DNA from 2 places in the Streptomyces sp. NPDC050997 genome. Region 2 is predicted to be linked to the other one. Evidence: riboswitches for the same ligand, from Rfam matches in the RefSeq annotation. Region 2 holds a riboswitch; the other holds the start of a gene.
What was found. Region 2 has a riboswitch for glycine ahead of gcvP (aminomethyl-transferring glycine dehydrogenase). Riboswitches for the same ligand answer to the same signal wherever they lie in the genome.

Region 1 (6,297 bases), on a different contig from region 2:
GGCACCCTGCGGCAGGTTGGTCAGCGGGTCGAGTTCCTCCTGGTGGAACTCGTTCGGCGGGTGTCCGAGCAGCGAGACGATCAGCGGGGCGAACACCGCGACCAGCACCAGGACGAGCACGGTGACACCGCCCGCGAGAGCGACCTTGTCCTGCTTCAGGCGGTGCCAGGCGATCTGCTTCAGGGACCGGCCTTCGACCTTCTGGGCGCCTGAGGCCGCGGGGTCGACTGGAGCGGTCGGCGCCGCTTCCGCAGCGGTGTCGTGCAATGGCGCCGTCATGGCAGGGACCCCTCTCAACCGGCGGTGACCGGCCCGCACATGCCGCTGTAGCGGCTTCATCTTCCATGAAACTCAAAGGGGCAACCCCCCTTGGACCGGGAGTCTTCAACGCCTCGGCGATCAGGTGCCAGCCTTGGCGGTGAATGGATGCGCAACCGTGATGCTCCACCGGTGATTCCGTTATCCGAACAGCGGGTAACAGCTGTCGGACGTATGGAAGTTGGGACACCGGGGCGAAACGGGCGGCATCGAGGTAACCCGACGCCAATCTACGCGCATGGATTGTCGCCGCGAACCAAAGGAAGATCATTAACCCTAAAGTGACCTATGTCACAAGTCCGAACTGCCGCTCATAACCGGTCAGTACCGGCCACCCGCCTGCGGATAGCCGTAGCCGGTCGCCGGGGCCTGGGCCGGGGCGGCGTGGGCCTCACGGTCGTAGAAGGGGCGGGCGTTGGTCCGCATCCACAGGGCGATCGGGTCGTACTCGTCGGACATGGCCACGGTCGACACCGGCAGCCCGTCCGGGACGGCACCGATGGACTGCTGCATCATCGCGCGCACCGAGTCGACCGCCGGCGGGCTGGTGTCGTAGACATCGAGACCGACGGCGAGATACGGCGCCCCCAGCGCGGGCTGCACCCAGGCGCGGCGCAGGGCGCGGACGGCCGGGGTGCGGTGGGCGTTCTGGGCGAGCAGGGCGTAGAACTGCGGGATCTCGATGCCGGGTTCGGACAGCCTGAGGGGCCCGGCGGGTTGGCGTTCCAGGCCGGTGGCGATGCGGCGCAGGTCGAGCCAGGGGATGCCGACACCGCCGCCCGGGGCGTGCGGATTGAGCCAGAGGCCGTAGTGGTCGGGGTAGAGGGTGCGGGCCGCGTCGAGCCCGTCGATCACTTCGTACGATCTGTTCCAGCCACTGGCCGACAGCTCCTGGGCGGAGGTGACGCACGGGGCGTAGCCGTACCCCTCGACCTGCATGTTCCCGTACTGGGCGTCGGGGGAACCGGCCTGGCCGTGCCACAGCAGCATCCAGATCTGTCCGGAGGACGGGGTGGCGAGCGCGCGCAGGAGTGCCTCGTAGGCGTCGTAACGCCCGGGCGTCACCTGGCGCAGCATGTGCTCGACCTGCCCGGCCGCGGTGCCGCTGGCGCTCACCTTTTACCGACCCTTCGTGATGTGGCCCCTGGATAGGGACCCAGCTTAGGCGCTCCGCCGGGTTGAGCCGTTGAGCTGTGTCAGTGGCCCTGTTGGTAGATCAGTAGCCCTGTTGGTAGAAGGGCCGCACGCTCTCCCTCATCCAGTGGCCCACCGGGTCGTCCGCCACGTCCAGGAGGATCAGGTTGACCGGCCACTGGACGGGGCTGGCGCCCAGGGCGCGGGCCAGGGCCTCCATCGGCAGGGGCCGCAAGTCGCCCTCCCACTGGGACAGTTCCACGCCCACGAACATGACCGGATCGGCCGTTTCGATGACGGCGAGGCAGCGGCGGGCGGTGAGCACCACGCCCGTGGCGGCGAACTCGGACGAGGCCGCCGCGAGGAAGTCGACCGGGTCGTCCTGCCAGTCCGGCTCGAACAGACGGACCCGGCCGCCGGCCGCGGGGCCGTCCAGCGGGGTACGGCCCACCCGGCACAGTTCGGCGACGGCGGCCGGCGGCAACGGGACACCGACCGTGCCGTCCGGGTTCACCGCGAGGCCGACCTGGGGCGGCAGACCGCGGGCGAACTCGACCGCGGGAGCGATGGTGTACGACAGATGCGAGCCGACGACCTGGCGGAACTGCTCCTCGGAGCTGAACACCGGGACATGGACCTGGCCCTCGATCTCCAGGGTGGGCAGGTCAAGGGGGCCGCTGTGCGGGCCGCCGCCGTTGGGCAGCGGCACCCAGACGAAGCTGCGGCCGAGCACCTCGATGATCCGTCCGCCCGCCCCGGGGACGCCGAGGGCGGCGGACAGCACCTCCTCCAGCTCGTTGCCGGGCCATCCGCCGTGCGGATGAGGGTGTGCCTGTGCCGGGAAACCCGGGAAGTCAGCGGGGAGATCCGCCGGGAAGTCCATCTGCCTGCCTACCGCCTGCCTGATACCGCATACCGCCTGCTGTGGCTGAAAGGCTAACGGGTGCGGGGCACCCATGAGAGACGGGTGGCCGGTCAGATCCGGCCACCGAACCCGATCCCGGTCACCCCGTGAAGCCGATCCGCCGCAGCACGTTCGCCGCGTCCCGGTCGACCAGCACCGCCGAGCCGCAGCCCGGGGGCAGGTCGCCCTTGGCCACGGAGCCGATCAGGCGGGAGGCGGCACCCCGGTGGCGCAGGAAGGCGTACCGCGAGACACCGCGGCCCCTCTCGCGCTGGCCGGCCAGCGCGGTGTCCGGCGTGACGTCGAGCAGCAGCAGGTGCAGGGTGCCGGCCCGGCGACGCGCCTCGCGGGCCAGCCAGCCGCGCACCCAGGCCTGCGTACCGCAGTCGTGCACCACGACTCCCTCGCCGGAGCGCAGGGCGCGACGCAGACCGGCGTAGTGCGCGAGGCGGACCAGTGGGCGGTAGACCGCGTACGGCAGGAAGCGGGGCATCCGCGTCGCCCAGCGGTCGCGGGCGTCCTGGGAGTCGATGCGCAGGCCGTTGACCGTGCGCCGCATCAGCGTGGACTTGCCGCTGCCGGGCAGGCCGGTGATCACGACGAGGTCCTGGGGGCCAAAAAGCAGTGCGTGCGGGCTGTGGCCACCGCGCTCACGGAGGTCGCGGACGACGGGTGCGCTGAGCGGGCCGCAGGCCTCCGTGGCCGGGACCGTCGGCTGCTGAGGCAGCGCGAGGGCCGAGGTGGTCGCGTACGCCGTGGTCCTCTTCACCGTGATCGTCCTCCCCTGGGGTGGTCACGAGATTTCCTCCCCGTCGAGTGTAAAGAGAAGGTAATGCGCGGTGCCTCGTGTTTTCGTGCTCGTCCTGCCACAAGCCGGTCACAGATGCGGCCCTGCCGTAGTCGACCGAGGCGTGCAATGATGTCGGCGCCAACTGCATACCGGCCGCTTGAATCCGCGCGGGAGAGTTCCGGGTCGTACGTTCGTCGTACGGGTGCCCGGGCGCCGAAGGAGCAAGTCCCTCCCTTGAATCTCTCAGGCCCCCGTTACCGCGCGGGCGAGGCACATCTGAAAAGCGGGCCGCTGCGACAGTGGCTCCACCCAAGGTGCAAGTCATGATCACCGCTTCGCGGGGTCCTGACGAACCTCTCAGGTTCCGATGACAGATGGGGAGGAACGACCTCGCCCTCCCTCATGCTCGAACGAGCTCGCGCGGGAGGTACCCCCATCGCCTTGGGAGACGACCGTCCGATGAGCAGTACCGCACCCCGTCACACCGCGCTCGACGCCCTGCATCGTTCGCTGGGCGCGACCATGACCGACTTCGCCGGCTGGGACATGCCCCTTCGCTACGGCTCCGAGCGCGACGAACACCACGCCGTGCGCACCCGCGCCGGCCTCTTCGACCTCTCGCACATGGGCGAGATCACGGTGACCGGCCCGCAGGCGGCTTCCTTCCTGAACCACGCGCTGGTCGGCAACATCGCCTCCGTCGGCGTCGGCCGCGCCCGCTACACCATGGTCTGCCGGGCCGACGGCGGCATCCTGGACGACCTGATCGTCTACCGGCTCGCCGAGACGGAGGCCGGGTCCGCTCACTACATGGTCGTCGCCAACGCCTCCAACGCCCAGGTGGTGCTGGACGCGTTGACCGAGCGTGCCGCCGGCTTCGACGTCGAGGTGCGTGACGACCGGGACGCGTACGCGCTGATCGCCGTGCAGGGTCCCGAGTCGCCGGGTGTCCTGAAGTCCCTCACCGACGCCGACCTCGACGGCCTGAAGTACTACGCCGGCCTGCCCGGCACCGTCGCCGGCGTCCCCGCTCTCATCGCCCGCACCGGGTACACCGGCGAGGACGGCTTCGAGCTGTTCGTGAGGCCCGAGCACGCCGTCGAGCTGTGGCAGGCCCTGACCAAGGCCGGCGAGGGCGTCGGTCTGGTCCCCTGCGGACTGTCCTGCCGGGACACCCTGCGCCTGGAGGCGGGCATGCCGCTGTACGGGCATGAGCTCTCCACGTCGTTGACCCCCTTCGACGCCGGCCTCGGCCGGGTGGTGAAGTTCGAGAAGGAGGGCGACTTCGTGGGCCGCGAGGCCCTCCAGGAGGCCGCCACCCGTTCGGAGCAGAACCCCCCGCGCGTCCTCGTCGGCCTCGTCGCCGAGGGCCGCCGGGTCCCGCGCGCCGGGTACCCGGTCGTCGCGGACGGCCGGGTGATCGGCGAGATCACCTCCGGCGCGCCCTCCCCCACGCTGGGCAGGCCCATCGCGATGGCGTACGTCGACAAGGCGCACGCGACACCGGGCACGTCCGGTGTCGGTGTGGACATCCGGGGCAGTCACGAGCCGTACGAGGTCGTGGCGCTGCCGTTCTACAAGCGTCAGAAGTAGCGACGACCGAAAGCGGTCGGCGTGCGTGACCCTGCGCACTTTCCGCTGCTCACATACGTTTCCAGCAGACCCCCACTCATCAGCACTCCCCCGCGTACAGGAGAATTCAGGCCATGAGCAACCCCCAGCAGCTGCGCTACAGCAAGGAGCACGAGTGGCTGTCGGGCGCCGAGAACGGCGTCTCGACGGTCGGCATCACGGAGCACGCGGCCAACGCGCTCGGTGACGTCGTCTTCGTGCAGCTCCCGGAGGTCGGTGCCGATGTGACCGCGGGTGAGACCTGCGGCGAACTGGAGTCGACCAAGTCGGTCAGCGACCTGTACTCCCCGGTGACCGGTGAGGTCACCGAGGTCAACGAGGACGTGGTCAACGACCCGTCGCTGGTGAACTCCGCCCCCTTCGAGGGCGGCTGGCTGTTCAAGGTGCGCGTGGCGAAGGAGCCGGCCGACCTGCTCTCCGTCGACGAGTACACCGCCTTCACCGCCGGCTGAGGAGTCGTACACCTGATGTCCGTTCTGAACACACCCCTGCACGAGCTCGACCCCGAGGTCGCCGCCGCCGTCGACGCCGAGCTGGTCCGCCAGCAGTCCACCCTGGAGATGATCGCCTCCGAGAACTTCGCGCCGGTCGCGGTGCTGGAGGCGCAGGGCTCCGTCCTGACCAACAAGTACGCCGAGGGTTACCCGGGCCGCCGTTACTACGGTGGCTGCGAGCACGTCGACGTGACCGAGCAGATCGCGATCGACCGGGTCAAGGAGCTGTTCGGCGCCGAGTACGCCAATGTGCAGCCCCACTCGGGCGCCTCCGCCAACCAGGCTGCCCTGTTCGCGCTGGCCCAGCCCGGCGACACCATCCTCGGTCTGGATCTGGCGCACGGCGGCCACCTGACCCACGGGATGCGGCTGAACTTCTCCGGCAAGCAGTTCGACGTGGTCGCCTATCACGTGGACGCCGAGACCGGCCTGGTCGACATGGCCGAGCTGGAGCGGCTCGCCAAGGAGCACCGGCCGAAGGTGATCATCGCGGGCTGGTCGGCGTATCCGCGGCAACTGGACTTCGCCGAGTTCCGCCGGATCGCCGACGAGGTCGAGGCCCACCTGTGGGTGGACATGGCGCACTTCGCGGGTCTGGTCGCGGCCGGTCTGCACCCCAACCCGGTGCCGTACGCGGACGTCGTCACCTCCACCACCCACAAGACGCTGGGCGGCCCGCGCGGCGGGATCATCCTCGCGAAGAAGGACTTCGCGAAGAAGCTGAACTCGTCCGTCTTCCCGGGCTTCCAGGGCGGCCCACTGGAGCACGTGATCGCGGCCAAGGCGGTCTCCTTCAAGGTCGCCGCGAGCGAGGACTTCAAGGAGCGTCAGCGCCGTACGGTCGACGGCGCGCGGATCCTCGCCGAGCGTCTCATCGCGCCGGACGCCCGCGAGGCCGGTGTGAACGTGCTGTCCGGCGGCACCGACGTGCATCTGATCCTGGTCGACCTGCGCGAGTCCGAGCTGGACGGCCGGCAGGCCGAGGACCGGCTCCACGAGGTCGGCATCACGGTCAACCGCAACGC
Region 2 (6,297 bases):
GACGACGACCTTCATCCCGGCCATCACGGCACTGGCGGCGTTGGTGCCGTGCGCCGACGACGGAATCAGACACACCGTCCGCTGCTCGTCCCCGTTGGCCCGGTGATATCCGCGTACGGCGAGCAGCCCCGCCAGCTCGCCCTGCGAACCGGCGTTGGGCTGCAGCGACACCTTGTCGTACCCGGTGACCTCGGCGAGACGCTCCTCCAGCTCACGGATGAGCGTGAGGTAGCCCTGGGCCTGCTCGGCGGGCGCGAAGGGGTGGAGCTGTCCGAACTCGGGCCAGGTGACCGGCTCCATCTCGGTGGTCGCGTTGAGCTTCATGGTGCAGGAGCCCAGCGGGATCATGCCGCGGTCGAGGGCGTAGTCGCGGTCTGCGAGCCGACGCAGGTAGCGCAGCATCGCGGTCTCGGAGCGGTACTGGTGGAAGACGGGGTGCGTGAGGTAGTCGTCGGTGCGCAGCAGCGCGGTGGGAAGGGAGTCCTCGGTGGCGGCGTCGAGTGCCTCGATGTCCCCCTCTACCCCGAACGCGGCCCACACGGCGGCCAGTTGGGCCCGCGCGGTGGTCTCGTCGCACGCGATCGACACCAGGTCGGTGTCCACGAGCCACAGGTTGACGCCGTTCTCGCGCGCGGCCGCGACGACCTCGGCGGCCCGTGCGGGCACCCGGGCGGTCAGCGTGTCGAAGTAGGAACCGTGCACGACCTCGACCCCGCCGGCCGTCAGGCCCGCGGCGAGGATCGTGGCGTATCGATGGGTGCGCCGCGCGATGCCCTTGAGACCCTCGGGCCCGTGGTAGACGGCGTACATGCCGGCCATCACGGCGAGCAGCACCTGCGCGGTGCAGATGTTGCTGGTCGCCTTCTCGCGCCGGATGTGCTGCTCACGCGTCTGCAGGGCCAGCCGGTAGGCCTTGTTCCCGTCGGCGTCGACGGACACTCCCACCAGCCGCCCGGGCAGGCTGCGCGCGAACTTCTCGCGCACCGCCATGTATCCGGCGTGCGGCCCGCCGAAGCCCATCGGCACCCCGAACCTCTGGGTCGTCCCGACGGCGATGTCCGCACCGAGCTCAGCCGGGGACTTCAGCAGCGTCAGCGCCAGCAGGTCGGCGGCGACCGTCACGAGCGCGCCGAGTTCGTGGGCCTGCTCGATGAGCGGCTCGATGTCGCGTACGGCACCGGAGGCGCCCGGGTACTGGATCAGCACGCCGTTGATCTCACGCCCGGCGATCTCGGCCGGAATGCCGTCACCGAGGTCCGCGACGACGACCTCGACGCCGGTCGGCTCGGCCCGCGTCCGGATCACGGCGACGGTCTGCGGCAGTGTGTCCGCGTCGACCAGGAAGAGACCCTTCTTGTTCCTGCCCATGCGCCGCGACAGTGCCAGCGCCTCGGCCGCCGCGGTGCCCTCGTCGAGCAGCGAGGCACCGGAGGTCGGCAGCCCGGTGAGCTCGGCGACCATGGTCTGGAAGTTCAGTAGCGCCTCCAGGCGCCCCTGGGAGATCTCGGGCTGGTAGGGCGTGTAGGCCGTGTACCAGGCCGGATTCTCCATCACGTTGCGCAGGATGACGGGCGGCGTGAAGGTCCCGTAGTACCCGAGGCCGACCATGGAGTCGAGAACCTGGTTCCGGTCGGCCAGCGAACGCAGCTCGGCCAGCACCTCGGCCTCGGTACGCGCGCCCGGCAGATCGAGCGCGTCGGCGTTCTTGATCACGTCCGGCACCGCTGCGGCGGTGAGCTCGTCCAGCGAGCCGTACCCGACCTGGGCGAGCATCTTCGCCCGCGCTTCCTGGTCAGGCCCGATGTGGCGCTGTTCGAACGGAATTCCCTGCTCCAGCTCGGAAAGCGGACTGCGGTGGGCGGTCATTGCGGAGGCCTCCTGGTCTGACACGACCTTCGAGGGGCACCACGGCACGGGTACCCGAACAGCCTCCCCCTCTGTCATCTCGACCTGAGAGCTTCACCGGACCACCCGAGGGTGCCCGGCTTTCACCGTCGGTGAGAGCGGAAGCCGTCGACATCCGCCCTGCTTTCCAGAGTGACCTCGTCCATGCGGTACGGGGGCCTGAGAGATTCCGGGGAGGATTTGCTCCTTCGGCGCCTCCGGATGGTGTCCGAAGGACTCTCCCGCACAGGGTCAGCAGCCGCTTGCCAGCCTACCAGCGAGGTCAGCGCTTGAGCGTTCGAGTGGCCACCTCCCCGATTGTGCTCTTTTGTGGTGCTTACGGATGAGTTGTCACTAAATGGAGGGCCCGTGCAGACCGACATCGATCCGCGCAACCTGATCGGCCGCAAGGCGTTCGACCGCAACGGCACCAAGATCGGCACGATCGACGAGGTCTACCTCGACGACGCGACCGGCGTACCGGAGTGGGCGGCCATACGCACCGGTCTGTTCAGCAGGGACGCCTTCGTCCCCCTGGAGCCCAGCGAACTGGTCGAGGGCGCCCTGCGCGTCCCTTTCGACCGGGCCCTGATCAAGGACGCCCCCGACTTCGGCGTGGGCCGCCATCTCTCGCCCGAACAGGAACTCCAGCTGTACCACCACTACGGTCTCGACCTGTCCGCCCCGCCTCCGCTCCCGGACCACGACTTCGGCAAACTGGCGAACACGGACGAGTCCTGACACCCGCGCCGTCCGCGCACCCTGACGCCGGCGTCGCCGACCAGCCGGCCGCGCCCGCAACACGCTGAGCCCCACGCATACGGCCTCCCGCGATACACCCATCCGGCCCTGCCCCCCTCCTCGCACCTTGAGCCGCCGTGACCACCCAGACCTGGCACCACCGTCACAGCGCGCAGCCCCCGACACAGCCGCCGAGCCGACGCCACCAGGCAGCGGCCCCCGGCGCGGCAAGCCAGTCCGAGCACACGACCGCACTCACCGACCCGCACCTGGTCGGCCCGGCCCGTACTCGCCCGCTCGCCCCCTCCAGCCGACGCGCAGTCATCCACTGACCACGGACATCCGTCCGACCGTCCAGCCCAACAGCGGACAGTCCCACGACCTGGACGACACGGCTGGCCCAAGCAGTCCAGCCCGGCATCCCTCCGGTGCCGAGTGACCCGCCCCACCCCGCACTGACCCCGCACTCACCCCGGCCCGGCAACCCCGCCCACCGAAGCCTCACCGGCCTCAGAACGCTCCCGCACCAACGGCAACGGTTCCGCCGGCTCCAGTGCCGGATCCTCGATCCGGAACGTCCGCACCCGCCCCGGCTCCGAGTCGGGCGTCTCGAACCGCACGGTGACCCGCCCGAGCCCGCTTCCCTGCACCCACCCGTGCCCGTACTCGGTGTGCCGCACATCGTGTCCCGAGGGCCACCGCCGCTCGACCGGCGCCTTCGGCTCCGCTTCGGGCATGTCGTCGGCCTCCTCGACCGCACCGGCGTCCATCCGCTCCCCCGCCGCCTGCGCGAACAGATCCTCCTGCGTGTAGTCGGCCAGCCCACTGACCCCCACCCCGAGCAACCGCACACCCCCGGTCGTGTCGACGGAGTCCAGCAACCGCGCGGCCGCCTCCCGCACCACCGCCGGATCGTCCGTGGGCCCCCGCAGCGTCTCGGACCGGGTCAGCGTGGAGAAGTCGTACCGTCGCACCTTCAGCACGATGGTCCGCCCGGACAACCCCGCCTCCCGCAGCCTCCGCACACACCGGTCCGCCAGCCGCTGGACCTCCAGCCCCACCCGAACACGGTCATGGATGTCGACGTCGTACGTGTCCTCCACCGACACCGACTTCGTCTCACGCTCCGCCACCACGGGCCGCTCGTCGAGCGCCAGCGCCATCGCGTACAGCGACTGTCCATGCGCCTTGCCCAGCAGCCTCACCAGCTCGTCCTCACCCGCCTCGGCGATCTCCTCGACGGTGTGGATCCCCGCCCGCCGCAGGTGGTCCCCCGTCGCAGGGCCCACCCCTGGCAGTATCCGCACCGACATCGGCCCCAGCAGCCCCCGCTCGGTCCCAGGCTCGATCAGCACCAGCCCGTCCGGCTTGGCCTGCTCCGAGGCGATCTTCGCCAGCATCTTGGAGGCGGCGAGCCCCACCGACCCCGTCAGCCCGGTCACAGCCCGTATGTCCGCCCGCAGCTTCACCCCGGCCAGCCGCGCCGACTCCTCGTCCCAGGCCGCTCCCCCGGCCTCCAGATCCACGAACGCCTCATCCAGGCTCAGCGGCTCCACCAGCGGCGACAGCCCCCTGAGCAGCTCCATCACCTGCTCGCTGATCGACCGGTAGAACGCGAAGCGCGGCACGAGATACGCGGCGTTCGGCGCGAGCCGCCTCGCCTGGGCCATCGGCAGCGCCGAATGCACCCCGAAGACCCGTGCCTCGTACGACGCTGTGGCCACCACCCCGCGCGGCCCCAGCCCGCCCACCACGACGGCCTTCCCCCGCAGACTCGGCTTGGACGCCTGCTCCGCCGAGGCGAAGAAGGCATCCATGTCGAGATGCAGGATCGTGGGCGCGTTTCTCACATCTCCGATGCTGCCCTACGCCACTGACAATGCCCCGCCCGAAGAGCGAGGACGGCGCTCAGACCGCCCGGTTGCGGCGCCGCGCCAGCTCGTCCGCGGGGTTGTGTCCGACGAGCGTCTCGCCGGTGTCCACCCGCTCGCCGTGCAGTTGTGAGAGGGCACTCTCCACGTCCCGCCACACCACACCGACGGCGATCCCGAAGACACCCTGGCCGCCCTGGAGCAGTGCGTGGACCTCGTCGGGCGTGGTGCACTCGTAGACGGTGGCGCCGTCGCTCATCAGGGTCATGCGCTCCAGGTCGCGGAATCCACGCTCACGCAGATGCTGGACCGCGGTGCGGATGTTCTGCAGCGACACACCGGTGTCCAGGAAGCGCTTGACGATCTTCAGGATGACGACGTCCCGGAAGCTGTACAGACGCTGTGTCCCGGACCCGTAGGCGGGCCGCACGCTCGGCTCCACAAGGCCGGTGCGGGCCCAGTAGTCCAGTTGCCGGTAGGTGATGCCGGCGGCCGCGCAGGCCGTCGGACCACGGTAGCCGATCTGCTCGGACGCCATGGACGTCGTCCCTCCGCTGCTCGGCACGGCCGTCGGTCGCTGCGGAGCGTGATCGGCCGCGTTGCTGTGAAGCGGGTACGGACCGCTCGTCCCGAGACTCCATCCGGGGGCACCCCCAGCCGTACCGTCGCCGCTGCTGCTCACGCCGACCTCCGTCCTTGACCTGCCCTCTCGACGGTAGGCAGTCACCGGGGGTGCGTCAACGATCGCCACACTCGGCACGCCGAGTGATAATCACCCTAAGAGTGGTTTCCCGTGCCCCACCGCGGGGAAAGGCTAGCCGAATGCTCTCGGAGCGGGCCGCAGGACGCTCTCACGGGCCGCTGGCAAATGCCGGTATCTGAGGCGTCAACGGACGTGGACGGGCCCGGCGGGACTGCTCATCCGCCGGGCCCGTCGCCGCTCACTGGCTGCTGGTGCCGAAGTCCTCGGGCGAGATCTGGTCGAGGAACTCGCGGAACTTCTCCACCTCGTCCTCCTGCTCGTCGGGAATCGCGATACCCGCGTCGTCGAGCACTCCGTCACTGCCGTAGATCGGCGTTCCGGTGCGCAGGGCCAACGCTATGGCGTCGGACGGCCGGGCACTCACCTCGACCCCGCTGGCGAACACCAGCTCCGCGTAGAAGACACCTTCACGCAGGTCCGTGATGCGCACCTCGGTGAGCTCCTGGCCAACGGCCTCCAGCACGTCCTTGAACAGGTCGTGCGTCAGCGGTCGCGCGGGGGCCATGCCCTGCTGCGCGAAGGCAATCGCCGTAGCCTCCCCAGGCCCGATCCAGATGGGGAGGTAGCGGTCGCCTCCCACTTCGCGCAGGAGCACGATCGGTTGGTTGGAGGGCATTTCCACCCGGACACCTACGACATCGAGCTCGTTCACACAGCAACCCTAGGCCGTGCCCGGGACGTTTGGGTAGTCGGGCAGAAAACGGGTGGCCGATCCGGCCTCCGCGACACGGCCCACTTCAGGGCAGCCGCACCCCGAGAGCGATCTGCACCAGCGCCGCGTGCAGCTTCACCGTGAGTCCGGCCAGCTCCTTCGCACGGGCCTCGGCGTGCGCCCTGGTCTGCGGATTGCGATGGAGCTTCAGCGGGGCCACCACCTGGTCCACCAGTCCGGCCTCGCGGTCGGCGGCGGCCTTCATCACCCGCAGGTGCCGCGGCTCGATCCCGAACCTGCCCAGTTCGGCGACGAGCGAAGCCACGGTGACGACCTCGGCGTCGTACGCCCCGTCCGGCAACGGCGCGATGAGCCCGTACGACTCC

Region 1: another riboswitch for glycine. It lies ahead of gcvT (glycine cleavage system aminomethyltransferase GcvT); the one in region 2 lies ahead of gcvP (aminomethyl-transferring glycine dehydrogenase).

What each region holds. Positions count from the first base shown of each region.
Region 1 is NZ_JBFAGK010000026.1:40,510-46,806, reverse strand. It holds gene AB0H86_RS38190 (ABC transporter permease) at 1-279, opposite strand, end outside; gene AB0H86_RS38185 (enhanced serine sensitivity protein SseB C-terminal domain-containing protein) at 640-1,434, opposite strand; gene AB0H86_RS38180 (enhanced serine sensitivity protein SseB) at 1,535-2,335, opposite strand; gene AB0H86_RS38175 (AAA family ATPase) at 2,457-3,125, opposite strand; glycine riboswitch at 3,305-3,416, shown strand; gene gcvT (glycine cleavage system aminomethyltransferase GcvT) at 3,606-4,739, shown strand; gene gcvH (glycine cleavage system protein GcvH) at 4,853-5,230, shown strand; gene glyA (serine hydroxymethyltransferase) at 5,246-6,297, shown strand, end outside.
Region 2 is NZ_JBFAGK010000004.1:7,102-13,398, reverse strand. It holds gene gcvP (aminomethyl-transferring glycine dehydrogenase) at 1-1,866, opposite strand, end outside; glycine riboswitch at 2,043-2,139, opposite strand; gene AB0H86_RS09985 (PRC-barrel domain-containing protein) at 2,254-2,625, shown strand; gene AB0H86_RS09980 (hypothetical protein) at 2,763-2,957, shown strand; gene AB0H86_RS09975 (DNA polymerase IV) at 3,093-4,475, opposite strand; gene AB0H86_RS09970 (MerR family transcriptional regulator) at 4,534-5,178, opposite strand; gene AB0H86_RS09965 (bifunctional nuclease family protein) at 5,438-5,911, opposite strand; gene AB0H86_RS09960 (MerR family transcriptional regulator) at 5,997-6,297, opposite strand, start outside.